3 regions of the Paucibacter sp. JuS9 genome follow, and region 3 is predicted to be linked to each of the others. Evidence: predicted binding sites of a transcription regulator. Region 3 holds the regulator's gene; each other region holds the start of a gene.

Evidence for each region. The regulator FNR, encoded in region 3, switches genes on or off when oxygen is low (the NO sensors DNR and NnrR bind a similar motif). The targets are predictions, from matches to a motif close to TTGATNNNNATCAA.
Region 1: a site for FNR is predicted at 6,241-6,254, ahead of ABT392_RS00445 (potassium channel family protein). Genes of this name have one in related genera too.
Region 2: a site for FNR is predicted at 3,721-3,734, ahead of ABT392_RS17810 (hemerythrin domain-containing protein). Genes of this name have one in related genera too.

Annotation. Positions count from the first base shown of each region.
Region 1 covers NZ_CP194172.1:108,595-118,526, reverse strand. The annotation lists gene lnt (apolipoprotein N-acyltransferase) at 1-1,317, opposite strand, end outside; gene ABT392_RS00465 (HlyC/CorC family transporter) at 1,325-2,197, opposite strand; gene ABT392_RS00460 (CobW family GTP-binding protein) at 2,326-3,390, shown strand; gene dksA (RNA polymerase-binding protein DksA) at 3,582-4,262, shown strand; gene ABT392_RS00450 (hypothetical protein) at 4,305-6,143, shown strand; gene ABT392_RS00445 (potassium channel family protein) at 6,290-7,072, shown strand; gene ABT392_RS00440 (type III pantothenate kinase) at 7,080-7,847, opposite strand; gene ABT392_RS00435 (methyl-accepting chemotaxis protein) at 7,965-9,497, shown strand; gene ABT392_RS00430 (cache domain-containing protein) at 9,604-9,932, shown strand, end outside.
Region 2 covers NZ_CP194172.1:3,990,450-4,000,381, forward strand. The annotation lists gene ABT392_RS17795 (S8 family serine peptidase) at 1-318, opposite strand, end outside; gene gap (type I glyceraldehyde-3-phosphate dehydrogenase) at 485-1,483, opposite strand; gene tkt (transketolase) at 1,616-3,646, opposite strand; gene ABT392_RS17810 (hemerythrin domain-containing protein) at 3,769-4,353, shown strand; gene murU (N-acetylmuramate alpha-1-phosphate uridylyltransferase MurU) at 4,374-5,066, shown strand; gene ABT392_RS17820 (two-component regulator propeller domain-containing protein) at 5,071-8,235, opposite strand; gene ABT392_RS17825 (potassium channel beta subunit family protein) at 8,330-9,313, opposite strand; gene ABT392_RS17830 (FAD-dependent monooxygenase) at 9,385-9,932, shown strand, end outside.
Region 3 covers NZ_CP194172.1:2,344,659-2,354,590, reverse strand. The annotation lists gene ccoN (cytochrome-c oxidase, cbb3-type subunit I) at 1-668, shown strand, start outside; gene ccoO (cytochrome-c oxidase, cbb3-type subunit II) at 689-1,306, shown strand; gene ABT392_RS10505 (cbb3-type cytochrome oxidase subunit 3) at 1,322-1,483, shown strand; gene ccoP (cytochrome-c oxidase, cbb3-type subunit III) at 1,476-2,384, shown strand; gene ccoG (cytochrome c oxidase accessory protein CcoG) at 2,391-3,797, shown strand; gene ABT392_RS10490 (hypothetical protein) at 3,818-4,051, shown strand; gene ABT392_RS10485 (hypothetical protein) at 4,048-4,329, shown strand; gene fnr (fumarate/nitrate reduction transcriptional regulator Fnr) at 4,333-5,094, opposite strand; gene hemN (oxygen-independent coproporphyrinogen III oxidase) at 5,194-6,597, shown strand; gene ABT392_RS10470 (urease accessory protein UreH domain-containing protein) at 6,606-7,292, shown strand; gene ABT392_RS10465 (NADP-dependent isocitrate dehydrogenase) at 7,419-9,656, shown strand; gene icd (NADP-dependent isocitrate dehydrogenase) at 9,704-9,932, shown strand, end outside.

The DNA.
Region 1 (9,932 bases), 2.2 Mb from region 3:
CGTTGCGCCGGTATTGGTCGAACGGATGAAGGGCCGCTGGAACTCCAGCGCCCGCATCTGCGAGAACTGCAGGTGCTGGTCCTGCACCATGGCCGGGCCGAACCAGGCGAGGTTGCTGACATTGAGCAGGACCGTCGCGCCCTCGGGGCCGGCCTGCGCGCTGTCGACGAAGTCCTCGCCAAACAGGTCTTCGTAGCAGATCAATGGACGAACGAGCTGGCCGCCGATGGCCAGCGCGCGCTGATGCTGGCCGCGCGCCTGGCTGTCCATAGGAATGCCAAGCGCATGGACAAACCAGGCGAAGCCCGGCGGAATCGTCTCGCCGAATGGCAGCAGGTGGCGCTTGCCATAGCTGTAGGGCTGCGGCGTGCCCAGCGCGAGCAGCGAGTTGACGAAGCCCTCGCGCTCATTGCCGAGGAAGGTGCCCAGCAGCAGCGGATGCCCGGCCGCGGCGCGCTTGATCCGTTCGACCTGCAGCGGGTACTGCTCGAGCATCCAGTCCATCGGCAAGGGCACGACCGACTCCGGCGTCACCACCAGCTGGCCTTGCGCCGATTCGATCTGGCGCAGCAGTTGCTCCAGGTTGGACTCGATCAGCGCGCGGTCGAACTTCTGGTCCTGCGGCACATTGGGCTGCAGCAGGGAGACCTTCAGCTTGCCAGCAGATTCGGTGAATTGCTGCGGCAGCAGCAGGCCGCCCCCCATCAGCAGCAGTGCGCCCATCAGCACACGGCCACTGCCCCGCAGGGCCGCCGCAACGCCGGCAGCGACGAGGCCCGCCAGCGCGGTGATGCCATACACGCCAATCCAGGGCGCCCAGTGCGAGAGCGGCCCCACGGCATGGGCATAGCCGCTGGCGATCCAGGGAAAGCCGGAGAACCATTGCGCCCGCGCCAGTTCGGCCACCAGCCAGCAGCTGGCCCAGATCAACGCATGCACCGCCGGCCGCTGGTCGCGCAGCTTGGCGGCCAAGGCGAGCGCCGCAGCGAAGTAGAGCGAGAGAACGAAGGCCAGCAGCAGCACCGCCGCGCCGGCCAGCACACCCGGCAGGTGGCCAAAATCATGCAGGCTGATGTAGAGCCACCACAGGCCCGAGCCCATCCAGCCCAACCCGAACAGCAGTCCATGTCGAGCGGCGCGGGCTGGCGTTTCATCCCAGCTGGCATGCGCCAGCATGGCCAGGGCCAGCAATTGCAGCGGCCAGGCCAGTCCGGGCGAGAACGAGGCCGTGTGCAGCACGCCGGCCAGCATCACGATGGGCCAGGCGCCAAGGATTTCCAGGCCCAGCAGCAGCTTGCGATTGACGGCAGGGAGCATCGAAAGCTCAGCCAGCCTCGGCGCGCGTGACCTTGAACCAGCGCACGGCGCCGCCCCGGGTCAGCATGACGGCAAAGTACAGGCCGGCCAGCTCGACCACCTCGCCCCGGCGTGGCACGCGGCCATGCTGATGGGCGACCAGGCCGCCAATGGTGTCGAACTCACCCTCGGGCAGCTGCACCGAGAAGGCTTCGTTCACGGCCGAGATGGCCGTGTCGCCGGCCACGCGCTGGCTGCCGTCGGCCAGCGTGTAAAGACCTGATTCGCCATTCTTGTCGTCGAACTCGTCCTCGATCTCGCCGACGATTTCTTCAAGCACGTCCTCGATCGTGATCAGGCCCGCTGTATTGCCGAACTCGTCGATCACGATGGCCAGGTGGTTGCGGTTGGAGCGGAAGTCGCGCAAGAGCTCGTTCAGGCCCTTGCTCTCAGGCACGAACACCGTCGGGCGCAGGAGCGCGCGCAGGTTCAGCTCCGGCGCACGCTGAATCTTCAACAGGTCCTTGGCGAGCAGGATGCCGATGATGTTCTCGCGCTGCCCCTCGAAGACCGGGAAGCGCGAGTGGCCGGTATCGATCACCAGGGCCAGCAGCTCATCGTAGGGCGCCTCGATATCGAGCAGGTCCATGCGGGGCGCAGCCACCATCACGTCGCCGGCGCTGAGCTCGGCCATGCGCAGCACGCCTTCCAGCATCTGGCGCGATTCGGGCTCGATCAGCTCGCGCTGCTCGGCATCGGCCAGCGTTTCCATCAGTTCGCTCTTGCTGTCCGGGCCAGGGTGGAGAAAGTCCACGATGCGGTCGATGAGACCGCGCGGCTCGGCAGGTTTTCTTTCGCCCCCTCGATACTGAGAGGGCCGACTAGGCTGGGGTTCGGACACGAGGACGTCGGTGTCGTTGTAGTGGAGCGGCAAGAATAACCGATTGACATTGCAGTACCCTTGAACCAAAGTCAGCCGCCCCCACCTTCCGGGGCCTCCTCTCCTTTCTGATCAGCAGTCTTCCCACCATGTCCCCAGGTCTCATTCCCGTCACCATACTCACCGGCTTCTTGGGCTCCGGCAAAACCACCCTCCTGAAGCGCGTGCTCAGCGAGACCCACGGCCAGAAGATTGCCGTGATCGAGAACGAGTTCGGCGAAGAGAACATCGATAACGACATCCTGGTCAACGACGTCGAGGAACAGATCATCCAGATGAACAACGGCTGCGTCTGCTGCACGATCCGCGAGGACCTGCGCACCACGCTGTCCGAGCTGGCCGAGAAGCGCCGCAAGGGCGAGCTGAACTTCGAGCGCGTGGTGATCGAGACCACTGGCCTGGCCGACCCCGGCCCGGTGGCCCAGACCTTCTTCATCGACGACGAGATCGCCGAGAGCTATCTGCTTGACTCCATCCTCACCTTGGTGGACGCCAAGCATGCCGAAGAGCAGCTCAACACCCGCCAGGAAGCGCGTCGCCAGGTCGGTTTCGCCGACCAGATCTTCTTCAGCAAGACCGATCTGGTGGAGCCCGCCGCCTTGGAGGCCCTGGCCCACCGCATCAAGCACATGAACCCGCGGGCGCCGCAGCAGTCGGTGCACTTCGGCGAAGTGCCGATCGCCAAGGTCTTCGACCAGCGCGGCTTCAACCTGAACGCCAAGCTCGACATCGACCCCGACTTCCTCAATGCCGACGCGCATGACCATGGCCACGATCACGGCCACGATCATGGGCACCATGATCACGACCATGAGCATGGCGAGCATTGCGATCATCCGCACCACCATGCCCACGACGACGACGTGAAGTCCTTCGTGTTCAAGGCGGAGCGGCCCTTCAATCCGGCCAAGCTGGAGGACTTCCTGGGCGCCATCGTGCAGGTCTACGGCCCCAAGATGCTGCGCTACAAGGGCGTGCTGCACATGAAGGGCAGCGACAAGAAGGTGATCTTCCAGGGCGTGCACCAACTGATGGGCTCGGACCTGGGCCCCAAATGGCTGCCCAGCGAGAAGAAGATCAGCAAGATGGTGTTCATCGGCATCGACCTGCCGAAAGACATTCTTTTGCAAGGCCTGGAGGGCTGCCTGGTCTGAGCCCGTGGCCAGGGGCCGACCGAGGGTTGGCCCGGCCCAGGCAAGCACCAGGATCTCCCGTCAGCAACAAGGCAGACAAGCATGGCTACAATCCGCCGCGCCCGAGCTTGGCTCAAGGCCTATAAATCCTTGACACAAATGCGTTTCGGCCCGGCCTGAGCAGGTATAAAGTCCCAAGCGAGGAGACGATAGTGAGCAAGACCACGGCCCCCAAGTCCACCCCGGCGCACGCAGCGAGCGCCGAGGCGCGGCCGGCCGCCAAAACCACCAAGGCCAAGGCCGCCGCAGCGGCGCCTGTTGCCGAGGTGGCAGCCCCGGCCAGCAGCACCAGCCGATTCGCAGATCGTTTTGCTCCACCCAAGCCGCCAACGCGCCAAATGAGTAGTCCCGTGATTGAAAGCCCCCGTACCCCCGCCAAAGCCGACCCCAAGCTGGTCAATGCCTGGAAGACCAAGGCTGGCAAGGATCTGACCGACGCCGAAGTGCTGGCCATGCCAGAGTCGGAGTACATGAACGACAAGCAGATCGAGTTCTTCCGCGGCAAGCTCACCGAGCTGAAGGACGGCGTTCTGTCCAATGCCGGTGAAACCACCGAGCACCTGCGCGAAGACACCTCCATCGTGCCGGACCCCGCCGACCGCGCGACGATCGAAGAAGAACATGCCCTGGAGCTGCGCACCCGCGACCGCGAGCGCAAGCTGCTGAAGAAGATCATGCAATCGCTGGCCCGCCTGGACACCGGCGAGTACGGCTATTGCGATGAAACCGGCGAGCCCATCGGCCTGGGCCGGCTGATCGCCCGCCCGACCGCCACTCTTTCGCTGGAAGCTCAGCAGCGTCGCGAGCTCAAGCAGAAGATGTTCGGCGATTGACAGCTTCAACAAACAGCTCGAAGACCAGCCCGACCCGCGCGCATGACTGATCCGAAAGACGGCGAGAGCTTCTTCCGCAAGGTCGCGCGCTTCGTGGCCAACCCCACGACCGACTGGGCCGAGCTGAATTCGCGCCAGGACGACCCCGAGGCCGATGCGGCCAAGGCCGAGCTGCGCGCGATGGTGGAACGCAAGCGCCGCAACGACTTCGTGCGCAAGCGCGAGCTCGACATGCTGCGCCGCATCCGCCGCGAGGGCCTCACGCCCGAGCAACTGGCCGCACTGGGCGGCTCCTCCTCGCGCATCGACGACATGGAGCGCGGCGCCAGCGGCGGAGCCCGCAACAGCGGCATCGACTCCAAGCTCGAGCAGGGGCTGAAGGCCAAGATCGACCAGATCGAGCAGCAAATGGCCGGCGAGAACTTCGCCAACACCCAGGTGCAGCAGGCGGCCCACCCGCCCGGTTTCTTCGAGACCAGCACCCGCCCCATCCATTTCGCCTCGACCACCACCGAGCCGCCGGCCGCCCGCGTCAGCGAGTTCTCTTCGCCCGAAGAAGTGGAGCGCCTGGAGGCACCGCCGACTCCGGCCGTGGCCACCATGGGTGCCGGCATGTCGCCACCGTCCAGCGGCGCGCCCAGCCGCCTGCCCGATCTGCATTTCGAGGTCGAGCCGCCGCTCAGCTTCAAGCTGGCCGAGCAGCGCCCGGCAGCCCCGCCACCGTCTGCCGTGGCACCGCCGCCGGGGCCCGAACTGCCGATGCCGCCGCCGGTGTCGGCCCCGGCCGAGCCCGCCGAACTGGTGCATGACGCCGAGCTCGACAACGCGGTGATCGCCTTTGCCAATGCTGATTACGAAAGCTGCGAGCGCGACCTGATCGAGCTGACCCGCGCTGGCGGCCCGCGCAATCTGCATGCCGAAACCTGGCTGGTGTTGTTCGACCTCTACCGCGCCACCGGCCAGGCCGCCAAGTTCGAGCCGCTGGCACTGGAGTACGCGCAGCAGTTCGGCCTTTCAGCGCCGCAGTACTTCTCCATGCCCAAGCTGGTGGCCGATGCCGCCCGCAACGAGCGCGTCCCCAATGCCAAGGCCGGCGGCGTCAGCTGGACCGCGCCCGAGCAGCTGACGCTGGAAGCCATCATCAAGCTGGAGCAGCGCTGCCAGATGATGCCCATGCCCTGGGTGCTGGACTGGGGTCCGTTGAAGACCCTGGACAGCGACAGTGCCACGCGCCTGCGCCAGCTGTTCCGCAACTGGGCCACGCAACCGCTGGACATCCGCTGGCTCTCGGGCGACCAGTTCCTGCAGCAGCTCAAGGACCTGGCGCCGGTCTCGGTGCGTGCCACCGACACGGCCTTCTGGATGCTGCGCCTCGAAGCGCTGCGCCTGGTGAACCGGCCCGATCATTTCGACGAAGCGGCGATCGACTACTGCGTCACCTACGAGGTGTCGCCGCCGTCCTGGGAGCCGACCAAGTGCCGGGTGCGCGTCAGCGGCCAGTCGCTGTCCACCGCCGGCATGCCCAACTCGACCGTGCATGGCAGCGAGCACACCACCGGCTTCCTCGAGTCCCAGATCACCGAGATGGCCCAGCTCTCGGCCAATGCTCAATTGGAACTCAGTGGCCAGCTGACCGGCGACATCGGCGAAACGCTCAAGACCATGGCCGGCCAGCTCGGTGCGGCCACCACCATCATCATCCATTGCCCCCTGCTGATACGCCTGGACTTCATGGCGGCGGGCGACCTGCTGAACTGGGTGCTGACCCGGCGCAGCGAGAACCGCGCGGTGATCTTCACCGAGGCGCACCGCCTGGTGGCCCTGTTCTTCGGCGCGATGGGCATCAACGAGCACTCGCGCGTCAAAGTGCGACAAGCCTAGGGCTTTCGCGCTTCAGAGAAGACTCATATCCCGCAGGGATGTGATGTCGGAACTACGGTACGGCAGGCCTGACCGACGGCCGCGCACCTTGCGAGGCTTGACGCGACTCAAGGCGCTGCGGCCGGCCCGGGCTTAGGCTGTGCAGCATGCCGCACCGTATCGCCACCCGTAGCTGGGGGCTGGCCAAGCCCCACCCGATGAATGCCGCCGCCAGCCGGGCCGAGGCGCGATGGCGCTGGCCGGTGCTGATCGCCCTGATGTGCACAGTGCCGGCCTTCTACATCGAGCTGCTGGACAACCTGCCGACGCCACTGGCCATCGCCATCTACCTGGGCGCGGCCCTGCTGGTTCTGGTGTCGCTCTGGCGAGTCGCCAGGCAACTGCCGGATCCCCTCGACTACCTGCGCGCCAATGCTCTTGACCTGGTGCTGGTGACAGGCCTGCTCGCCGCCGCCAGCCTGCCGCCCAGTACCGCTTCGCATGGCGCGCTGGCCGCGCGCCTGCTGGTGGCGCTGCTGACGCTCGCCCGCATGGTCTGGGCGATCAAGTCCTGGGTGACGCGCGGCGGCCTGACCTATCTGCTGCTGATTGCCCTGGTGGTGCTGGGCTTGTGCGGCGTCGGCTTCTGGGCCCTGGAGCCTCGGGTCCAGGGGCTGGGCGAGGGCCTGTGGCTGGCCTTCACCACCGCTGCCACGGTGGGCTACGGAGACCTCGTGCCCAGCACGCCGGCCGCGCGGATCTTTGCCGTCTTCGTGGTGCTGCTGGGCTATGCCGTGCTGTCGCTGGTGACTGCGGCCATCGCAGCCATGTGGGTGGAAACCTCTGAACACCGGATGGAAGACGACATCCTGCGGGACGTGCACGCCCAGATGCGCGAGTTGCGCGAGGAGATCCAGCTGCTGCGCGCGCAGCTGAAGGACGGCGGCTGACCGGCCGCTACAGCGCCAGTCGCTGCGCCTGCAGCGCAAGAATCCCGTCGAAGATCAGGCTCTCGTGCAGCTCGTGCTCGAGCTCCACGGCCGGTGCCACCTTCCAGCCTGCGCCACCCGTCATCACCGTGAGCGGCGATTGCCCTGAGCGGCGCTGCAGATGCCGGTGCATGCGCTCGATGGCGCCGACGATGGCATAGGTGCCGCCGCTGGTCAGCGCATCCGAGGTATTGGTCGGAAACTCCCGGACCTCGCCGGTCGGCACACGCAGGCCGGCCGTGCCGCCTTCCAGCGCGCGCAGCATGATGCCGTGGCCCGGCAGGATCAGGCCGCCCAGAAAATGGCCTTCAGCGTCCAGCGCATCGACGGTCACCGCTGTGCCCACCATGACCACCAGACAGGCCCGCGGCAGGCCACGGCGCACCACCAGCGAGCGCGCGCCGATCAAGGCCACGAAGCGGTCGGTGCCCAGCCGGCTCGGGTGGTCGTAGCCATTGGTGATGCCGCCGGCATGAGCCGCCGAGACGACCCAGCGTGGTTCGATGTCCCAGAGCTCGAGCTGCTCCTCGACGCGGCGGCGCACCGCATCGCCCGCCACGTTGCAGCCCAGCATGCTGTGCGGTGCCGGCAGCGCAGCCCATTCGGTTTCGGCCAGGCGGTCGATGTTTTCCAGGAACACCGCACCATGTTGCAACAGCACGGCGCCGGGTTGGGGCGAGGCATAGAGCGCCCATTTCAGTCGCGTGTTGCCGATGTCGATGGCCAGAAAACTCATGGAGTGGCTGAGCGTGGTGCGCATTGCGGTGGCGGTTAGCGTAACAGCCCTGCGCGGACAAACGCCCGGGGCGCGCGACGGGTTATAACCGGCACTGTCTTGGTGCAGGAGTGATGCATGAATTTTTCCGTCCGTAGCAAGCTCTGGATGCCGGTGGCTGGCCTGGCCGTTGTGGTGGTACTGATGACGCTGTCCTCCGCCACGCGAACCAAGAGCCTGGCCGAAGAGGCACGCCTGAACCAGGCGCGCCAGCAGCAGAAGTTCGATCTCTCGCTGCGCTGGCGCGGCCAGACCGAGACCAATGCCACGCGGGCGGTGGCCGGCATCATCAGCAGCGATGCGGCCGTCACTGCCGCATTCAAGCCCGAGATCGAGGCGACCACGACCACCATCTCCGAGATCCAGAAGCAGCTCGAGGAGCTGGCTACCGAGCCGGAAGAGAAGGCCGCCATGGCCCGCATCGCCGACACCCGCAAGGACTACATCGCCGTGCGCGCCGACGTCAGCAAGCTGAAGTCGGGTGGCGATGCCGCTGCGGCATCAGCGCTTCTGCAGGACAAGCTGATGCCGATGCTGAAGCGCTACCTCGACGCACAGCAGGACTTCATCAAGCTGCAGCAGCTGCGCTCCGACGCACTGCGTGACGCGGCCACGGCCGAGCGCATGCGCACCGTCTGGCTGGTAGCGGCCGTGATGGGTACGCTGGTGGCATTGATGGGCGTGGCCACGCATTTCCTGGCCCGCTCGGTGCTGCAGCCGCTGGAGGCCGTCACGGCGCAGGCCCGGCACATTGGCGACGGTGACCTGAGCCGCTCGATCAGCACCGACCGCAGCGACGAGATCGGCTCGCTGCAGCGCGCGCTCTGCGCCATGCAGGACTCCCTGAACCGCATGGTGGGCGCCGTGCGCCAGAGCGCCGACAGCATCCAGACGGCCAGCGCGGAGATTGCATCCGGCAACCTGGACCTGAGCCAGCGCACCGAGCAGGCGGCCTCCAACCTGCAGCAGACCGCCAATTCGATGAGCGGCCTGACCACGACCGTGCGCCAGAGTGCTGACGCGGCCTCCACGGCCAACCAGCTCGCCAACAGCGCCGCACAGGTCGCCCAGCGCGGCGGCGCCGTGGTGGGCCAGGTGGTCACGACGATGGACGAGATCAACGCCAGCTCCAAGAAGATCGCCGACATCATCGGCGTGATCGATTCGATCGCCTTCCAGACCAATATCCTGGCGCTGAACGCTGCCGTGGAAGCGGCCCGAGCCGGCGAGCAGGGCCGCGGCTTCGCCGTGGTGGCCTCCGAGGTTCGCTCATTGGCGCAACGCTCGGCCGGTGCGGCCAAGGAGATCAAGTCGCTGATCGACACCAGCGTGGACAAGGTCGAGGCCGGCAGCCGCCTGGTGCAGGACGCCGGCACGACGATGAACGAGATCGTCGCCAGCGTGCAACGCGTGACCGACATCATTGCCGAGATCAGCGCCTCCACCATCGAGCAGAGCCAGGGCATTGGCACGGTCAACGACGCCGTGGCCCAGCTCGACCAGATGACCCAGCAGAACGCCGCCCTGGTGGAGCAAAGCGCGGCCGCGGCCGAATCCTTGAAGGACCAAGCCATCAACCTGACCGAGGTAGTGCGGGGCTTCAAGCTCTAAGAAGCAGGCAAGCGTGATCAATTCCTTGCCAGCACGCTGTCAAGCTGGTCAGAATCAAGCGGCCGCCCCATGATGGGGCTGTCCATCCAACAAGGAGATCCGCACCATGAAGAGCACGTACTACCGCAGCATCGCCAAGACCCTGCTGCTGGCCGCGGCCCTGAGCACCGGCGCGCATGCGGCCGACGGTGGCGCCACCGCCGAGCAGGCCACGGCCATGGTCAAGAAGGGTGTCGCCTTCATCAAGGCCAATGGCCACGACAAGGGCTATGCCGAGATCACCAGCAAGACCGGCCAGTTCCGCGACCGCGACCTCTACCTGACGGTCTACGGCATGGACGGCGTGGTACGCGCCCATGGTGCCAACGAGAAGATGGTGGGCAAGAACCTGATCGAATTGAAGGACGTGGACGGCAAGGCCTTCGTCAAGGAGCG
Region 2 (9,932 bases), 1.6 Mb from region 3:
GTCCTGCGCCAGGCGCCTGGCGAGCTCGGCTGAGCTCAGGCCATCCGCAAGCATCACATGGGTGCGCTCGTCCAGGCTTCGCAGGGCCGCCAGCGGGCGACCGATTCTTTGCGCCAGGCTGAGTGCGCGTGTCTGAGCGATCTGGCGCACTTCGAGCGCGCCGCTGTTCGCCGCCATGATCTTGGCCCGCACGCTCGGCGCCGCGGCCTTGAAGCGCACGATGACCCGCGCCGATTCATCGCTGGCGGCCTGGCTGGCGCCAGTGAACACGAAGGCCAGGCTCAGACTGGCCAGCAACTGCTTGGTCGCGAAATTCATCAGCACGCCTTGGAGGCTTGGTCGCAATGCCCGCAGTGTAGAAGCGCGGCCTGCCGCCTGCTGTGAAGAAAGGCAATCGCTTCCACGCTTGACGGACACAAACGGAAAAGCCCCGCAGAGCGGGGCTTCTTGAAGGCAGCGAGCGATGCCGCCCAGGCCAACAGGATCAGGCCGCGACCACGCGCACCATCTCCAGCACCTTGTTCGAATAGCCCCACTCGTTGTCGTACCAGGACACGAGCTTGACGAAGGTGGAGTCGAGTGCGATGCCGGCGTCGGCGTCGAAGATCGAGGTGCGCGCATCGCCGCGGAAGTCGGTGGCGACGACCTTGTCGGTCGTGTAGCCCAGCACGCCCTTGAGCGCGCCTTCCGACTGCGCCTTCATCTCGGCGCAGATCTCGGCGTAGGTGGCCGGGTTGTTCAGCTCGACCGTCAGGTCGACCACCGACACATCGCTCGTGGGCACGCGGAAGCTCATGCCGGTCAGCTTCTTGTTCAGCTCGGGAATCACCACGCCCACGGCCTTGGCGGCACCGGTGCTCGACGGGATGATGTTCTCGAGGATGCCGCGGCCGCCGCGCCAGTCCTTGTTGCTCGGGCCGTCCACGGTCTTCTGAGTGGCGGTGGCAGCGTGCACGGTGGTCATCAGGCCGCGCTTGATGCCCCACTTGTCGTTCAGCACCTTGGCCAGCGGTGCCAGGCAGTTGGTGGTGCACGAGGCGTTGGAGATGATGGCCTGGCCGGCATAGGTCTTGTGGTTGACGCCGTAGACGAACATCGGCGTGTCGTCCTTGGAAGGCGCGGAGAACACGACCTTCTTGGCGCCCGCAGCCAGGTGCTTCTCGCCACTGGCCTTGTCCAGGAACAGGCCCGTGGCTTCGATCACGATGTCGGCGCCGACTTCGTTCCACTTCAGCTCGGACGGGTCTTTCACGGCGGTCAGGCGAATGCGCCGTCCGTTGACGATCAGGGTGTTGCCGTCGACCAAGACTTCGCCGTCGAAGCGGCCATGCACGCTGTCGTAGGTCAGCATGTAGGCCAGGTAGTCAGGCTCCAGCAGGTCGTTGATGGCAACGACTTCCACGTCCTTGAAATTGGCGATGGCAGCGCGGAACACCATGCGGCCGATGCGGCCGAAGCCGTTGATACCGATCTTGATCGTCATGAGGAAAGCTCCTGGGTATTGGGAATTCTTGCGGCCCCGCGGTGCGTCAGGCGCCCGGAACGGCGAAGCCGCAAGGATACCCGGTCGCACTGCCGCCCGGGTTACCAAGGGCCATCAAGACACTGCGCGGCATCAAGCCTTCTTCAACACCACACGCACCGTGTCGGCCAGGTTCTCCGGCGTGAAGCCGAAGTGCTGGAACAGCACCGGCGCCGGGGCCGACTCGCCGTAGGTGTCGATGCCGACGACGGCTGCGCAGCCGTACTTCCACCAGCCGTCGCTGGCGCCCATCTCGACCGCCACGCGCGGGATGCCTTCGGGCAGCACCGAGAGCTTGTACTCGCGGTCCTGGCGATCAAACACGCTGGTGGAGGGCATGGAGACCACGCGCACGGCGATACCGCTCTTGGCCAGTTGGGCTTGCGCATGCAGGGCCAGCTGAACTTCGGAGCCGGTGGCGATGATGACGGCTTGCGCCTTCTTCTTCAGTCCGACTTCGCTCGGCTCGGCCAGCACGTAGCCGCCCTTGGCGATTTCATCGACCGCGGTCTTGGGCGCATAGGGCAGGTTCTGGCGCGACAGGGCCAGCACGCTCGGGCGCTGCGCGTTGCCGATGGCCATGGTCCAGGCGACCACGGTTTCGGTGGTGTCGGCCGGGCGCCAGACATCCAGGCCCGGAATCAGGCGCAGCGAAGCGACATGCTCGATCGACTGGTGGGTCGGGCCGTCTTCGCCCAGGCCGATGGAGTCGTGCGTGAACACATGGATGACGCGCTGCTTCATCAGCGCGGCCATGCGGATCGCATTGCGGCTGTAGTCGCTGAAGGTGAGGAAGGTGCCGCCGTAGGGGATGTAGCCGCCGTGCAGGGCCACGCCGTTCATGATGGCGGCCATGCCGAACTCGCGCACGCCGTAGTTGATGTGGCGGCCGCCGTTGGGCACGCCGGCATCGTCAAAGCGCAGCGGCGCCGTCGACTTGGTGTTGGTGAGGTTGGAGCCGGTCAGGTCGGCCGAGCCGCCCAGCAGCTCGGGCAGCGCAGCGGTGAAGGCTTCCAGCGCCAGCTGGCTGGCCTTGCGGCTGGCCACGGTCTGCGCTTCGCTGTGGGCCTTGATGACGGCATCGACGGCGACTTGCGCGTAGTTGGCAGGCAGCACGCCCGCTATGCGGCGCGTGAACTCGGCGGCCAGCTCGGGGAAGGCCTCGGCATAGGCGTCGAACTGGGCGTCCCAGTCGGCTTCCAGGTTCGAGCCCTCGGTCTTGGCATCCCAGGCCTCGTAGACCTCCTTGGGCACGACGAAGGGCTCATGCTCCCAGCCCAGGGCTGCGCGGGTCAGCTTGATTTCGTCAGCGCCCAGGGCCTCGCCATGCGCCTTGGCCGTGCCGGCGCGGTTCGGGCTACCCTTGCCGATGGTGGTCTTGGCGATGATCAGCGTGGGCTTGGTCTCGCTCATCTTGGCCTTGGCGATGGCCGCGTCCACAGCGTTCACGTCGTGGCCGTCCACCGGGCCGATCACGTTCCAGCCATAGGCCTGGAAACGCTGGGCCGTGTTGTCGATGAACCAGGGCTGGACCTGGCCGTCGATGGAGATGCCGTTGTCGTCGTAGATGGCGATCAGCTTGTTCAGCTTCCAGGCACCGGCCAGGGCGCAGGCCTCGTGGCTGATGCCTTCCATCAGGCAGCCGTCGCCCAGGAAAGCGTAGGTGTGGTGGTCGACGATCGCGTGATCTTCGCGGTTGAATTCCTTGGCCAGCAGCTTCTCTGCCAGCGCCAGGCCCACGGCATTGGTGATGCCCTGGCCCAGCGGGCCGGTGGTGGTTTCAACGCCGGGGGTGATGCCCACTTCGGGGTGGCCCGGGGTCTTGCTGTGCAGCTTGCGGAAGTTCTTCAGCTCGCCGATGGGCAGCTCGTAGCCGGTGAGGTGCAGCAGCGCATAGATCAGCATCGAGCCATGACCGTTGGACAGCACGAAACGGTCGCGGTCGGCCCAGTGCGGATTGGCCGGGTTGTGGCGCAGGTGGCGGGCCCAAAGCGCAACGGAGATCTCGGCCATGCCCATGGGCGCGCCGGGATGGCCGGAGTTGGCTTCCTGCACGGCATCCATGGCCAGTGCGCGGATGGCATTGGCCATCAAATTGGTGTTGCGGGCAGCGGAGTTGGCCATGGTGTCTGTGTTGGGTTGGTTCTGGGGTAAACCCGGCATTTTACGTGGCCCGGCGATGGCGTCGATCCAGACCCTTGATCCAGGGCAAAGCAGGGTCGCGAATACGGGCGCAGGCTTGCGTCATGAACCCGCTGACCTTGCGCGTGATCCGTGAAGAGCATCGAGCCCTTGCGGCCATGCTGCGCTCGATCCTTCTCCTGCTGGCCGAGCACCGCCGGCGCGCCACCCTGCCCGACTTCACCGCGCTGCGCGCCATGCTTTTCTATGTCGACGAGTTCCCTGAGCGGCTGCATCACCCGAAGGAGAGCGAGCTGCTGTTTCCGAAACTGCGCGCACGCGTGCCGGCGGTGCGCGAGACACTGGACCGGCTCGACGACGACCATGACCGCGGCGAGCGCGCGATACGCGACCTGGAGCATGCGCTGCTGGCCTTCGAAATGATGGGCGAAGCCCGCCGCAACGCCTTCGAGCAGCTGGCCGAGCGCTATGTGCAGGGCTATCTGCGCCACATGGAAATCGAGGAGCGCGAAGTGCTGCCGCTCGCGCTCGAACATCTGCAGGCGACTGATTGGGAAGACCTCGACGAGGCCTTTGCCGCCAACCGCGACCCGCTCACCGGCCATGCACCGGACGAGCCCTACCGCGCCCTGGTCGAACGCATCCTCAACAGCCTGCCCACGCCGCTGGGCCTCGGCCCGGCCCTCTAGGCCCCCTAAACTGCGGCTCCATGCGAGCCATCATCCTGGCGGCCGGGCGCGGAGAGCGCATGCGGCCGCTGACCGACCACACACCCAAACCCCTGCTCAAGGCCCGCGGCAAGCCGCTGATCGAATGGCATATCGAAGCGCTGGCCCGGGCCGGCGTGCAAGACATCGTCATCAACTGCGCCTGGCTGGAAGAGCAGTTCCCGGCCGTGCTCGGCGACGGCAGCCGCTGGGGCCTGCGCCTGCACTACTGCTTCGAGCAGCAGCGCTTTGGCGGCGCGCTGGAAACCGGCGGCGGCATCGCCACTGCCCTGCCGCTGCTGGGTGCCGATGGCGATGCGGCCTTCTGGGCGGTGTCGGGCGACATCTACATGCCCGGCTTCGAGTTCGACCCGGCCAAGGCCGCCGCCTTTGCAGCCTCTGAACAACTCGCCCATCTGTGGATGGTGCCGACACAGGCCCAGCATCCGCAGGGCGATTTCGCCATCGATGCCGACGGCCATGTGCGCGCCGACGGCGGGCCGCTGCAGGTCTTCGCCAATATCGGCCTGTACCGGCCGGCGCTGTTCGGTGTCATCCGGGCGGGCGAACGCCAGCGCATGCGCGTGGCGCTGGACCATGGCATTGCGCTGGGCCGCATCACGGCGGAGCTCCATGACGGCCCCTGGATCAATGTGGGCACACCCGAGCAACTGGACGCGCTGAACGCGACCTAGCAGGCTAGCTGCGCACCACCTGCAGCGCCGGGTCTGCCAGCCATTCCGTGGCTGAGGCTCGCACACGGCGTTGCAGCTCGGCGGCGCTGAGCTGCTCGTCCGCGCCCAGCACGCCCACCCAGCGGTTGCGGCCGGCCCGCTTGGCGGCATAGAGCGCGCCATCCGCCAGCGTCACCACGCCCGCCCAGTCCACTGCGCGCGGATGCTGGCGCGACAAGGGGAAGACGGCGAAGCCGACCGAGCAACTGCGGGTGACCTGCGCACCATCGGGCAGGATGAACGGCCGGTCGGCCACCATGGCGCGAGCGCGCTCGGCCAGTTCGATCGCATGCTCGCGCGATGCGGCGCGGGCCACGATCAGGAATTCCTCGCCGCCCCAGCGCACCAGGTAGTCGGCCTCGCGGAACACCGGCTGCAGCCGCTCGCGCATCTGCACCAGCACGGCATCACCGCCGGCATGACCATGCTCGTCATTGACCGACTTGAAGTGGTCGATGTCGACCAGGAAGAACACCAGGTCTGCGTCCAGCGGGGGAGCCGCCTGGCCATGGGCCATGTCTTCGAAGCGGCGCAGGGTCCAGGCCACATCGGACTCGATGTGCTGGGTCAGGAAACGGCGGTTGCGCAGGCCGGTCAGCGGGTCGGTGAGGCTGGACTCCTCCAGCGCCGCGCTCTTCTGCTGCAAGGTGAGCGAAAGGCTTTCGAGCTCGGCCGTGCGGCTGCGCACCATGTCCTGCAGCACCTGCTGGCGACGGCGCAGGTAGCCGGTGCGCAGATGCACGATGATCATCAAGCCCAGCCACAGCAGCCCGATCAGCAGGGCGCGCGCCCACCAGGTCTGCCACCAGTTCGGCAGCACGTCGACAGGCATGCTCAGCTCATGCGGGCTCCAGGCGCCGCTGCGGTTGGTCGCCCGCACCCTCAAGGTGTAATGGCCTGGATTCAGGTTGCTGTAGCTGGCCACGCGCAACTCGGCGCCGGTGTTGATCCAGTCGTTGTCGTAGCCGTCCAGCTTGTAGCGGTAGCGGCTGCGCGCCGGGTCGCTGTAGTCCAGCGCGGCGAACTCGACACTGAAGCTGCGCTGGCCGGGCTTCAGGGCCAGGCCTTCGGCCGCCTGGCCCTGGCCCTGGCGGCGGCCGTCGATGCGCAACTCGGTCAGCACCACCGGCGGCTGGAAGCTCCAGCCGTCGAAATGGTTCGGGTCCACCACCAGGAGACCGCGGCTGCCGCCGAACAGCATGAGGCCGTCGCTGGTGGCGCCATAGGCCCGGAACCAGCCGGTGCCGAAGTCCACGCCGTCGGCAGGGGTCAGCTCGTAGACATGGTCCTTCTGCGGGTCGTAGACATGGTGCTGGGTCCAGATGCGACCCCGGTCGTCCTGCATCAGGTTGGCACCGAAGGCACGGCCACCAATGCCATGGCGTTCGCTGATGCGCTCGAAGGCGGCGGTCTTGCCATCCCATTCCAGCATGCGGTGCAGGCCGATGGCGGTGTCCACCCACAGCCGCTGCTCGCGGTCCACCAGCACGCCAACCACCGAGGCATGGGCCAGTCCCTGGCCGCTGCGCGCCTGGATGGCCAGCAGTTCGCGGCCGCCCGGCGCGATGCGGAACAGGCCCTTTTCCGTGCCCACCCAAAGGCCGCCATCGGCGGCTTCGGCCAGTGCATTCGCGTCGCCGCTGAGCACTTGGCCGCCGGCGATGTGCAGCCGCTGCAGCGCCGGCTTGCCGCCCTCCAGCAGGTAGAGCCCGTCCTGCGTGGCTACCCACAGCCGGCCATCGCTGCTGGCCAGCATGCGCCGCACCCGGCCCTGACCCGGCTTGTAGGTGTTCAAGACCTGGCGGCGACTGGCGTCGAGCTGGTGCACGCCGGCATCGCTGCTCAGCCAGACCGCGCCGTCCGGCATCTGCGCGATGGCGCCGATGCGGCCATTGGGCAGGCCGCCAGCGCGGCCGGGCATGGGCAGCAGCGAGCCGACGAGTCGCATCCCGCGGTCGAAGATGGCCACACCCTTCTCGATCGTGCCGACCCAGGTCTCGCCGTCCGACAGCTGCTTGACGCTGCGTACATCGGGATCTTCGAACACGCCACCAAAGCCCTCGACCTCGCGCCTCACCCAGATGCTGCGGTTCTCGGGGTCATGCCGCTGCAGGCCGCCACCATAGCCGCCCACCCACAGCCAGCCGGCGCGGTCGCGCAGCAGCGAGCGCACCTCGTTGCCGGCCAGGCTGGCCGGATTGCGCGGGTTGTGGCGCAGCACGCGCAGCAGCTTTCCGTCGATCGCGCGCACCTCGATGCCGCCGGTGCGCCCCACCCACAGCTCCCGCTCATGCGCGGTGACGAAGGTGGCCACGGAACCGCGTCCGCCCTCACGATCCAGCAGCTGGTGCTGGCCGGTCGCGGGGTCGAGCAGCAGCAGGTCGCCCTGCTGCGTGCCTATCCAGAGCCTGCCGTCCTCGGCCTCGTGCAGCGCATTGATGATGCGTTCGGCCAGCGGCTCGCCGCGACCCGAGAGCACCGGCTCGAAGTGCTCGCTGCCGGCCTGGCGCCGGGCCAGCCCGGCCCAGCTGCCCACCCACAGCGTGCCAGCCTTGTCGACCAGCAGGGTTTGCACTCGATCGTCGGGCAGACTGCCCGGCTGGCCGGCGTGGCGGTGGTGGCTGAAGCGGCCGCTGGCCGGGTCGAATCGCTTCAGGCCGCCACCTACGGCGCCAATCCAGATGCCGCCGTCCGAGCCCTCGGCCAGCGCGCGAATGGTGCCGGGCGCCAGGCTGTCGGCCTTGTCGCCGTCGTTGCGGAACACACGCACCTGCTCGCTGGCCGGGTCATAGACCGCCAGGCCATCAGATTCCGTGCCTATCCAGAGCCGTCCATCGCGAGCGGCCAGCAAGGCCCGCACAAAGCCCAGGCCCTTGCCGGCCTTCTCGCCCTCGGTGCGGAGCTGGACGCGAAAGCTGTAGCCGTCATAGCGCACCAGGCCGGCGCCCGTGCCTATCCAGAAGAAGCCGTATTTGTCCTGGGCCAGCGCGGCCACCACGGCGGAAGGGATTGCGCTGCCCTGGCCGACCGACTCGAAGCGCGGTTCGCTGAGCGGCTCCGCTGGCGCCGCCAGCACGGAGCCAGCGGCAAGCAGCGACAAGGACAGGGCGACTACAAGAACACGGAACATGACGCCTCATGGTAGCCGAGCCTTTGCCCGGCCCAGAAGACATGTGGTGTGGGGACCGCGTCGAGCCGCCCGCCCGCTCGGCAAGCTGCAAGCTTCAGCTCGCCAGCGCCTTGCACAGCGCATCGATGCGCGCCAGCACCTCGGGCGTCAGCCGCGGTGTCAGCGCCAGGGCGCCGAGGTTGTCCTGCAATTGCGAAAGCTTGCTGGCGCCGAGGATGACGGTCGAGACATGCGGGTTGCGGTTGACCCAGGCGATGGCCAGCTGGGCCACATTGCCCCCCAGCTCGTCGGCGATCTTGGCCAGCTCCGCGACCACGGCATTCTTGGCCGGGTCGGTCAGGCCTTCGCGCAGAAAGGCCATGTTCTCCATCGCGCCACGGCTGTCAGCCGGGATGCCATCCTTGTACTTGCCCGTCAGGAGACCCGAAGCCAGGGGGCTCCAGGTGGTCAGGCCCAGGCCCAGGTCTTCATAGAGGCGGGCATATTCCTGCTCGACCTTGCGGCGGCAGAACAGGTGGTACTGCGGCTGCTCCATCACCGGCTTGTGCAGGTGGTGGCGCTCGGCGATTTCCCAGGCGGCGCGGATGTCGGACGCGCTCCATTCGCTGGTGCCCCAGTACAGCGCCTTGCCTTGGGTGATCATGTCGCTCATCGCGCGCACCGTCTCTTCGATCGGCGTGTGCGGATCGGGGCGGTGGCAATAGACCAGGTCGATGAAGTCCAGCTGCATGCGCTTCAGGGAGCCGTCGATGGCCTGCATCAGGTACTTGCGATTCAGCGTGTCCTTGCGATTGGTCGTCGTATTGCCTTCGCGCGACAGGCCCCAGAAGAACTTGGTCGAGACGATGTAGTCCAGCCGGTTCCACTTGAGCGCCTTGAAGGCCTCGCCCATCACCACCTCGCTCTGACCTTGGGCATAGACCTCGGCGTTGTCGAAGAAGTTGACGCCGGCATCAAAGGCCGCGGCCAGCATCTCGGTGGCGGCCTTGGTATCGACCTGGTTGTGATACGTGACCCAGGAGCCCAGCGAGAGCTCGGAAACTTGCAGGCCGCTGCGGCCCAGACGACGGTATTGCATGGTGTGCTTCTTCTGACTGCTGAAGTGGAAGCGCCAGAGCGTAGCGCAGACCGGCCGCTATAGTCTTTCGCATGAGCAATACCCCGCTGCCGCCATCGCTGAAACTGGCCGTCATCGGCGCCGGCCCCGCCGGCCTGACCCTGGCTCTGCATGCGGCCCGCAGCCTGCCGCAGGCGCAGATCAGCCTCTTCGATGCCCGCCAGGCAGACCGCGACGTGTCGGGCGATCCGCGCACGATTGCGCTGTCACTGGGCAGCGTGCAGCTTTTGCAAAGGCTCAAAGCCTGGCCGGCGAGCGATGCGGAGCCGATTCTTCAAGTGCATGTGAGCCAGGCGCCGCCGACGCTGCAGGACATGCCCGCTGTGCGCATCACGGCGGCTGAGCAGGGCGTAGAGCAGCTTGGCGCCGTGCTGCACTACGGTCAGTTGGTAGCGCCCTTGCAAGCGGCATGGCTGGCGGCTGCGGCGGCCGAGCCTGAGCGACTGCTCACGCGTTTCGGTTCGCCGGTGGCGGCGGTCAAGGCGGTGACTGGCGGCGTGGAAGTGGATGCCGGCATCGTCGAGAGTTTCGACCTGGCCGTGGTCGCCGAGGGCGGCGTGTTTGCCGACCAGGCGCGCAA
Region 3 (9,932 bases):
GCCCGCACCATCTGCACTACACGGCGCTGCCGGACTGGGCGCAGAGCGTGGGCATGGTGTTCTCGCTGGTGCTGCTGGCGCCGAGCTGGGGCGGCATGATCAACGGCATCATGACCCTGAGCGGGGCCTGGCACAAACTGCGTGACGACCCGATCCTGAAGTTCCTGATCGTTTCGCTGTCCTTCTACGGCATGTCGACCTTCGAGGGACCGATGATGTCGATCAAGACGGTCAACGCGCTCAGCCACTACACCGACTGGACGGTGGGCCACGTGCACAGCGGCGCCCTCGGCTGGGTGGGCCTGATCTCGATGGGCTGCCTGTACCACCTGATCCCCCGTATGTACGGTCGCACGGAGATGTTCAGCAAGCGCGCCATCGAGCTGCACTTCTGGATCGCCACCCTGGGCATCGTGCTCTACATCGCCGCGATGTGGATTGCCGGCGTGATGCAGGGCCTGATGTGGCGCGCGGTCAATCCGGACGGAACGCTGGTCTACACCTTCGTCGAAAGCGTCAAGGCGACCTATCCGTTCTATGTCGTGCGCCTCACGGGCGGCCTGCTCTACCTCAGCGGCATGCTGATCATGGGCTGGAACGTCGTGAAGACGATGCAAGCGGGCAAGACCACGCCGGTGCCTGTGCCGGCCGTGCTGGCCCACGCCTGAAGCCACGGAGTCAATAAGCTATGGCAAGCCATAACGTCAAAGGTCACGAGAAGATCGAGACCAGCAATTTCCTGATGATCGTGCTGGTGCTGCTGACGGTCATCGTCGGCGGTGTCGTCGAGATCGTGCCGCTTTTCTTCCAACGCTCCACCACGCAGCCAGTGCCCGGGCTCAAGCCCTACACCGCGCTGCAGGTGGCAGGGCGCGACATCTATGTGCGCGAAGGTTGCTACAACTGTCATTCGCAGATGATCCGCCCCTTCCGCGCCGAGACGCTGCGCTACGGCCACTACTCGCTGGCCGGCGAATTCGTCTACGACCGTCCGTTCCAGTGGGGCAGCAAGCGCACCGGACCCGATCTGCAACGCGTGGGTGGCAAGTACAGCGATGAATGGCATCGCATCCACCTGATCAATCCGCGCGATCTGGTGCCTGAGTCCAACATGCCGGCCTACCCCTGGCTGGCCACACGGCCGGTCGACGACAGCGACATGGGCAAGAAGCTCAGCGTGCTGCGCACTCTCGGTGCGCCCTACAGCGATGCCGAGGTGGCCGGTGCCGCCGAGGCCGTGAAGGGCAAGACCGAACTGGAAGCCGTGATCGCCTACCTGCAGGTGCTGGGCACCTCGGTGAAATAAGCAAGAGAGGTCATCATGGATCTCAATCAAATTCGAAGCGTCGTGACCCTGCTTTCGCTGGCGTGCTTTGGCGCCATCGTGTGGTGGGCTTACCAGCGCGCGCGCAACTTCGATGAAGCCGCCGCACTGCCGTTTGCCGACGAACAGCCGGGCTCGCAAGGAGCAAGCAATGAGTGATTTCGTTTCTGCCAGCTGGTCCTGGTTCGTGGCTGGCGCCACCATCGTGGGTCTGGTGCTGTGCCTGCTGTTGCTGGTCATCGCGGCGCGTCGCCGCGTCATGGCCACTGACAACACCACCGGCCATGTCTGGGATGAAGACCTGCGTGAGCTGAACAACCCGCTGCCGCGCTGGTGGATGGGCCTGTTCGTGCTGACGGTGCTGTTCTCCGGCATCTACCTGGCCCTCTATCCCGGCCTCGGCGCAATGGCCGGCAGCCTGGGCTGGAGCAGCCAGGGGCAACATGAGGCGGAGATGGCCAAGGCCAACGAGGCGATGACCAAGGTCTACGCCCAGTTCCAGGGGCAGCCTGCAGAGAAGCTGGCACAGGATCCCAAGGCCATGGGCATTGGCGAGCGCCTGTTCGCCAACAACTGCGCCGGTTGCCATGGCTCGGATGCCAAGGGCAGCAAGGGCTTCCCCAATCTGTCCGATGACGACTGGCTCTATGGCGGCAGCCACGAGACCATCGTCCAGACGATCGCCAAGGGCCGCCAGGGTCAGATGCCGCCGATGGCTGCAGCCGTGGGTGGTGCCGAAGATGTGAAGAACGTCGCCAACTACGTGCTCAGCCTGTCGGGCAGCCCGCACAACTCGATCGCTGCACAATTGGGCAAGACCAAGTTCGGCGCCTGCGCGGCCTGCCATGGCATGGACGGCAAGGGCAACCAGGCCCTCGGCGCGCCCAACCTGACCGACAAGGTCTGGCTGCATGGCTGGGGCGAAGAAGCCGTGGTGCGCATGATCAACGAAGGCAAGACCAATCAGATGCCGGCCCACGAGTCGCGACTGAGTCCTGATCAGATGAACGTGCTCGCAGCCTACGTGTGGTCGCTCTCGCACAACGGGCCCAAGCAGTAAACCCTGATGAATCAGTCCGAAGATTCCAGCGTCCAGGTCATCTCGCTGTACAAGGCCCAGGACAAGATCCATCCGCGCGCAGTTCACGGCTGGTTCGCGGCCTGGCGCTGGGCGCTGGTGTGGGGCACGCAGTTGCTGTTTTACGGGCTGCCCTGGCTGGAGTGGAATGCCCGGCAAGCTGTGCTGTTCGACCTCGGCAGCCGGCGCTTCTACATCTTCGGTCTGGTCCTGTATCCGCAGGACTTCATCTACCTGACAGCGCTGCTGATGATCTCGGCCTACGCGCTGTTCCTGTTCACAGCGGTGGCCGGGCGGCTCTGGTGCGGCTATGCCTGCCCGCAGACGGTCTATACCGAGATCTTCATGTGGGTGGAGAAGCTCTTCGAGGGTGACCGCCAGGCCCGCATCAAGCTCGACAAGGCGCCCTGGAACTTCAACAAGCTCTGGCGCAAGAGCGGCAAGCAGGCTGCGTGGATCGTGCTCGGCCTGTGGACCGGTTTCACCTTCGTCGGATACTTCACGCCGATCAAGGTGCTTGCCGCCGAGGTCATGAGCTTCGGCCTGGGTCCCTGGGAGACGTTCTGGGTGCTGTTCTATGGTTTTGCCACCTATGGCAATGCCGGCTACATGCGCGAGCAGGTCTGCAAGTACATGTGCCCGTATGCGCGCTTCCAGAGTGCGATGTTCGACAAGGACACGCTGATCATCAGCTACGACAGCGAGCGCGGCGAGCCGCGTGGTTCGCGCAGCAAGAAGGCGGACCCGACAGCCCAGGGCCTGGGCTCCTGCATCGATTGCACGCTTTGCGTGCAGGTCTGTCCGACCGGCATCGATATTCGCAAGGGCTTGCAATACGAATGCATAGGCTGCGCCGCCTGCATCGACGTCTGCAACGACGTGATGGACAAGATGAGCTACCCGCGGGGGCTGATCCGCTACGACACCGAGAACGGTCTGTCGCAGCACCTGACGAAGCTGCAGCTGATACGGCGCATGTTCCGGCCGCGCGTGATGGTCTATTCGGCCGTGCTCTTGCTGGTCTGCATCGCACTGGTCTACAGCCTGGCCACGCGTGCCCCGGTGCGCATGGACGTGGTACGTGATCGTGCCAGCCTGGCCCGCATCGTCGAAGATGGCCTGGTCGAAAACATCTACCGTGTGCAGTTGATGAATGCCACCGAGCAGCCGCAGATGCTGCAGCTTGATGCACGCGGTCTGCAGGGCCTGAAGCTCGCGGCGCCGGTGAGCCTCACGCTGGCGCCGGCCGAAGCCCGCTGGGTTACCGTGGCGCTGCGCTTGCCGCCCGAGGCCGCCACGGCGGCCGGTGCCGGCGCTCAGCACATTGAGTTTGTCCTGAATGGCGCGGGAGCGGCCCCCCTCGCCGAGAAATCCACCTTCGTGGTGCCACGATGAATACAGAGCAAGGAGTCCCCATGTCCGACGCAATCCATGCAGCCAAGCCCTGGTGGCGCTATCGCTTCATGTGGCTGGTGATTGGCGGCCCTGCCGCCGTGGTGGTGGCGAGCTTTGCCACGCTGACCCTGGCCATCACGCATCCCGATCCGGTGATCGAGCAGGCCTCGCGACCCTCGGCCGAGGGCATCGACGATGCCGCTCAGCAGCCTGCGATGCGGGCCCGCAACCACGCAGCCACGGGCGGCAAATGAGCACCGAGCCGGTCAGCAGGCGAGGCCTGGCGATGGTCGTGCTGTGGCCGGCCTTTGTGATGGCCGGTGTGCTGGAGGCCTTGGTCTTCGCGCAGGTCGACCCCAGCGAGCTCTGGATCAGCGAGCACCTGAGCCTGTCGAGCCAGGGCGTTTACACGCTGACCTTTCTCGTCTTGTGGCTGGTGATCAGCATTGCATGCGCCATCAGCGTGTTGATGGCCCGCATGCCGGATGAAGAAGAAAAAGGGCGCCGCAGCGCCCCGCACTGGCCCCGCTGAACGTCAGTTCGCGGCGCAGTTCGTGCCGTTGACCAATTGCTGCAAGCCTGCCTGATCGATGATGCGGATCTGGCGCTGCTTCACTTCCAGCAGGCCGTCGTCCTGGAACTTCGAGAATGTGCGGCTGACGGTCTCGAGCTTGAGCCCGAGGTAGCTGCCGATTTCTTCACGCGTCATGCGCAGCACCAGGCTCGAAGCCGAGAAGCCGCGCGCCTGCAGGCGCTGCGTGAGGTTCAGGAGGAAGGCGGCGAGGCGCTCCTCGGCGCGCATCGACCCCAGCAGCAGCATCACGCCATGGTCGCGCACGATTTCGCGGCTCATGATCTTGTGGAACTGGCGCTGCAATTCATTGAACTCGCGCGACAGTTCTTCCAGGCGGCTGAACGGGATCACGCACACCTGCGAGTCCTCAAGCGCCACGGCGTCGCAGCTGTGGTGGTCGCTGCTGATGCCGTCCAGGCCCAGCAGTTCTCCAGCCATCTGGAAGCCAGTCACCTGGTCGCGGCCGTCTTCCGACGACACGCAGGTCTTGAAGAAGCCGGTGCGCACCGCGAAGATCGACTGGAAGGGGTCGCCGCTGCGGAACAGCGCTTCCCCGCGCGGCACCTGCTTGCGCTGGCCGACCATGTTGTCGATCTGGTCGATGTTTTCCTGGCTCAATCCCACGGGCAAGCAGAGCTCGCGCAGATTGCAGCTGGAGCAGGCGACCTTGAACGGCTCGGGCTTGATAGGGGTGCTGGCGCTCATTGCGGTATCGGTGAACATGATGATCCTCAATCGTTGGCGCATTGTTCTCTGCCGCAAGCGATGAGAGATTGATCCGGATCAAGTCTGAAGGCGGGGAGCTTGGTCACAGTGGCGTTCATGGTCAAGACGCTCACCGAATCCACCGCCGGCATCGATGCCGACCTCCTGCGCCGCTTCGACGTCGCCGGCCCCCGCTACACCTCGTATCCTACCGCCGACCGCTTTGTCGAAGCCTTCGGCAAGACCGAGTACATCCAGGCGCTGGAGCAGCGCAAGGAAATGGTGGGGGGCAGCGCGCCCTTGTCGGTCTACGTGCACATACCGTTCTGCGAATCGGTCTGCTACTACTGCGCCTGCAACAAGGTGATCACCAAGCACCATGAGCGCGCCGGTGAATACCTGGTCGCCTTGCGCAAGGAGATCGAGTTGACGCTGCGCCACCTCGACCGGCAGCCGCAGGTCTCGCAGATGCATTTCGGCGGCGGCTCGCCGACCTTCCTGAGCGATGCCGAGCTTGAGGCCTTGATGGGCGACCTGCGCCAGGCCTTCCGGCTGCAGCCGGGCGCCGAGGTGTCGATCGAGGTCGATCCGCGCACGGTCAATGCCGAGCGCCTGGCCCACCTGCGCAAGATCGGCTTCAACCGCCTGTCCTTCGGTGTGCAGGACTTCGATCCGGACGTGCAGAAGGCCGTGCACCGCGTGCAGAGTCATGACAGCGTGGTCGCCCTGATGCGCGAGGCGAGGGCGCTGGGCTTCGAGTCGATCAATGTGGACCTGATCTACGGCCTGCCGCTGCAGACGTCCACCTCGTTCGCGCGCACCGTGGCCCAGGTCGCGGCATTGAAGCCGGACCGGATCGCGCTCTACGGCTATGCGCATTTGCCGCAGCGCTTCAAGCCGCAGCGCCGCATCGACGCGGCCGAGCTGCCGCAGGCCGGCGACAAGATCCAGATGCTGGCTGGTGCGATCAGCGGCTTCCTTTCCAATGGCTACAGCTATATCGGAATGGACCACTTCGCGCTGTCCACCGATTCTTTGGCCGTGGCCAAGCGCCAGGGGCGACTGCATCGCAACTTCCAGGGCTACAGCACGCAACCGGATTGCGACCTGATCGGTCTGGGCGTCTCGAGCATCGGCCGTGTGGGTGCCACCTACAGCCAGAGCGTGAAGACGCTGCCTGAGTATTACGACGCCCTGCGTCATGACGAGCTGCCCACCGCGCGCGGCCTGGCCCTGAATCGCGACGACCTGGTGCGCCGCGCGGTCATCATGGCCTTGATGTGCCAGGGCCGCGTGGAGTTTGAATCCATCGAGCTGGCGCACCTGGTCGACTTCAAGCGCTATTTCGCGGCCGAGCTGGAGAAGCTCCACGCGCTGGCGGAAACGGGCATGGTCGAGATTGAGCCCGGCGCGATCCAGGTGACGGCGCTAGGCTGGTACTTCGTCCGCGCCGTGGCCCTGGTGTTCGACCGCTATCTGCAGGCCGACCAGCAACGCGCGCGCTTCTCGCGAATCATCTGAACGCTGCCATGCTGGACGCTGCACTCGCCGGATCTGCCCTGCTGATGGGTCTCGCCGGCACGCCGCATTGCCTTGCGATGTGCGGCGCGGCGGCCACCGGCTGCAGTCGCGGTGGGCGCAGTTCCATGGGCGCTTTCCAGCTTGGCCGCCTGCTCAGCTACGCGCTTGGTGGCGCCATCGCTGCCGCCAGTGTTGGTGCCCTGGCATGGCTCGGCGGTGCTGCGGCCTGGCTGCGGCCCCTGTGGTTGCTGGTCCATTGCGCGGCGCTGCTGCTGGGGCTTTACCTGCTGGTGTTCGCCCGTCAGCCGGCCTGGCTGGGCCAGATTGGCAGGCAAGTCAGTGAGCAGGCAGGCGAGGTGAGGCTGGCGATGCCTGGCGCCGGGCGGGTCACCCTGTCCGCCCCGGCGCGGTCCGGTCTGCTCGGCCTGGCCTGGGTGGCCTGGCCCTGCGGCTTGCTGCAATCCGCCTTGCTGACCGCTGGTCTGGCCAGCAGCGCCGCTGCCGGTGCCCTGGTCATGGCTGCCTTTGCCTCAGCCTCGGGCATCGGCCTCGTGCTGGGGCCGACGCTGCTGCGCTCGCTGAGCGCACAAGGCACGGGCTGGGCCATTCGTCTGGCCGGCTTTGCCTTGGCCGCTGCTTCCACCTGGGCGTTGGCCATGGGCTTGTGGGACCAGATTGCTGCGTTTTGCAGCTAGCCCGCGCCGACCCGCCGAGCGCAAGACTTATATAAGACTGGGCTCCCAGTCTGGCCCGGCTGTCCTAGAATCGCCACTCTAGTTGTCCCACCACTGCGCCTGATTGTTGGCCGACCTGGATACCCCATGACACTGCAGCAACCGACCATCATCTACACCTTGACCGACGAAGCGCCGCTGCTGGCGACCGCGTCGTTCCTGCCCATCGTCCGCGCCTTCGCTGCGCCTGCGGGCGTCAATGTCGAGACGAGCGACATTTCCGTTGCCGGCCGCGTGCTGGGCCAGTTCCCGGAATGCCTGCGTGAAGACCAGCGCGTGCCCGACCGCCTGTCGGAGCTCGGCCGTCTGACGCTGAAGGCCGAAGCCAACATCATCAAGCTGCCCAATATCAGCGCCTCCGTCGCGCAATTGAAGGCTGCGATCAAGGAACTTCAAGGCAAGGGCTACGCCATTCCGGACTATCCGGAAGCACCCAAGACCGACGAAGAGAAGGACATCCGCGCGCGCTACAACAAGTGCGTGGGCAGCGCGGTGAACCCGGTGCTGCGTGAAGGCAACTCCGACCGCCGCGCACCCAAGGCCGTCAAGGAATACGCCCGCAAGAACCCGCACAGCATGGCCGACTGGAGCCAGGCCTCGCGCTCGCATGTCTCGCACATGCATGCCGGCGACTTCTATCACGGCGAAAAGTCCATGACGCTGGACCGCCCCCGCAATGTCAAGATGGAGCTGATCACCAAGAGCGGCAAGACCATCGTCTTGAAGCCCAAGGTCGCCCTGCTGGACCGCGAGGTGATCGACAGCATGTTCATGAGCAAGAAGGCCTTGCTGGACTTCTACGAAAAGGAAATCGAGGACGCGCGCCAGACCGGCGTGATGTTCTCTCTGCACGTGAAGGCCACGATGATGAAGGTGTCGCACCCCATCGTGTTCGGCCACTGCGTGCGAATCTTCTACCGTGAGGCTTTCGAGAAGCACGGCAAGCTGTTCGACGAGCTGGGCATCAACGTCAACAATGGCATGGTCGATCTGTACAACAAGATCGCCACGCTGCCGCAGAGTAAGCAGGACGAGATCAAGCGCGACTTGCACGCCTGCCACGAGCACCGCCCCGAGCTGGCAATGGTCGATTCGGCCAAGGGCATCACCAACTTCCATTCGCCCAACGACATCATCGTCGACGCGTCCATGCCCGCGATGATCCGCAACGGCGGCAAGATGTGGGGCGCCGACGGCCGCCTGAAGGACGTCAAGGCCGTGATGCCGGAGTCGACCTTCGCCCGCATCTACCAGGAGATGATCAACTTCTGTAAGTGGCATGGCGCCTTCGACCCGAAGACCATGGGCACCGTGCCCAATGTCGGCCTGATGGCCCAGCAGGCCGAGGAATACGGCTCGCACGACAAGACCTTCGAGATCTCGGAAGACGGCGTGGCCAACATCACCGACCTGGACAGCGGCGAGGTGCTGATGAGCCAGGAGGTGGAGCAGGGCGATATCTGGCGCATGTGCCAGTGCAAGGACGCCGCGATCCGCGACTGGGTGAAGCTGGCCGTCAACCGCGCCCGCAATTCGGGCATGCCGGTGGTGTTCTGGCTCGACCAGTTCCGCCCGCACGAGGCGCAGCTGATCACCAAGGTCAAGATGTACCTGCACGAGCACAACACGCAGGGCCTGGACATCCAGATCATGAGCCAGGTGCGCGCGATGCGCTACACGCTGGAGCGCGTGATCCGCGGCCTGGACACCATCAGTGCCACCGGCAACATCCTGCGCGACTACCTCACCGACCTGTTCCCCATCATGGAACTGGGCACCTCGGCCAAGATGCTCTCCATCGTGCCACTGATGGCCGGCGGCGGCATGTACGAAACGGGCGCTGGCGGTTCAGCTCCGAAGCATGTGCAGCAGCTGGTTGAAGAGAACCATCTGCGCTGGGATTCGCTGGGTGAGTTCCTGGCCCTGGCGGTCAGCCTGGAAGACCTGGGCCTGAAGAACAACAATGCCCGCGCCAAGCTGCTGGCCAAGACGCTGGACACGGCCACGGGCCAACTGCTGGACAACAACAAGAACCCCAGCCCCAAGACCGGGCAGCTGGACAACCGCGGCAGCCAGTTCTACCTGTCGCTGTACTGGGCCCAGGCCCTGGCTGCACAGACCGACGACGCCGAACTGGCCGCCAAGTTCGCGCCGCTGGCCAAGGCCCTGGCCGACAACGAAGCCACCATCGTGGCCGAGCTGGCCGCCGTGCAAGGCAAGCCGGCGGACATCGGCGGCTACTACCTGCCCGACATGGCCAAGCTGGATGCCGTGATGCGCCCAAGCGCGACCTTCAATGCCGCGCTGGCAATGGTCGCTGCCTGACGTTCCGCCGTCGACTTCCTGCATTCATTCCCGGAGACGCTTCCTACATGTATCAGCACATCAAGGTCCCCAGCCAGGGCAGCAAGATCACCGTCAACGCCGACATGTCGCTCAATGTGCCGGACGAGCCCATCGTCCCGTTCATCGAGGGTGATGGCACGGGCCTGGACATCACCCCCGTGATGCTCAAGGTGGTCGATGCTGCCGTGGCCAAGGCCTATGGCGGCAAGAGGAAGATCCACTGGATGGAGGTCTTTGCCGGCGAGAAGTCGACCA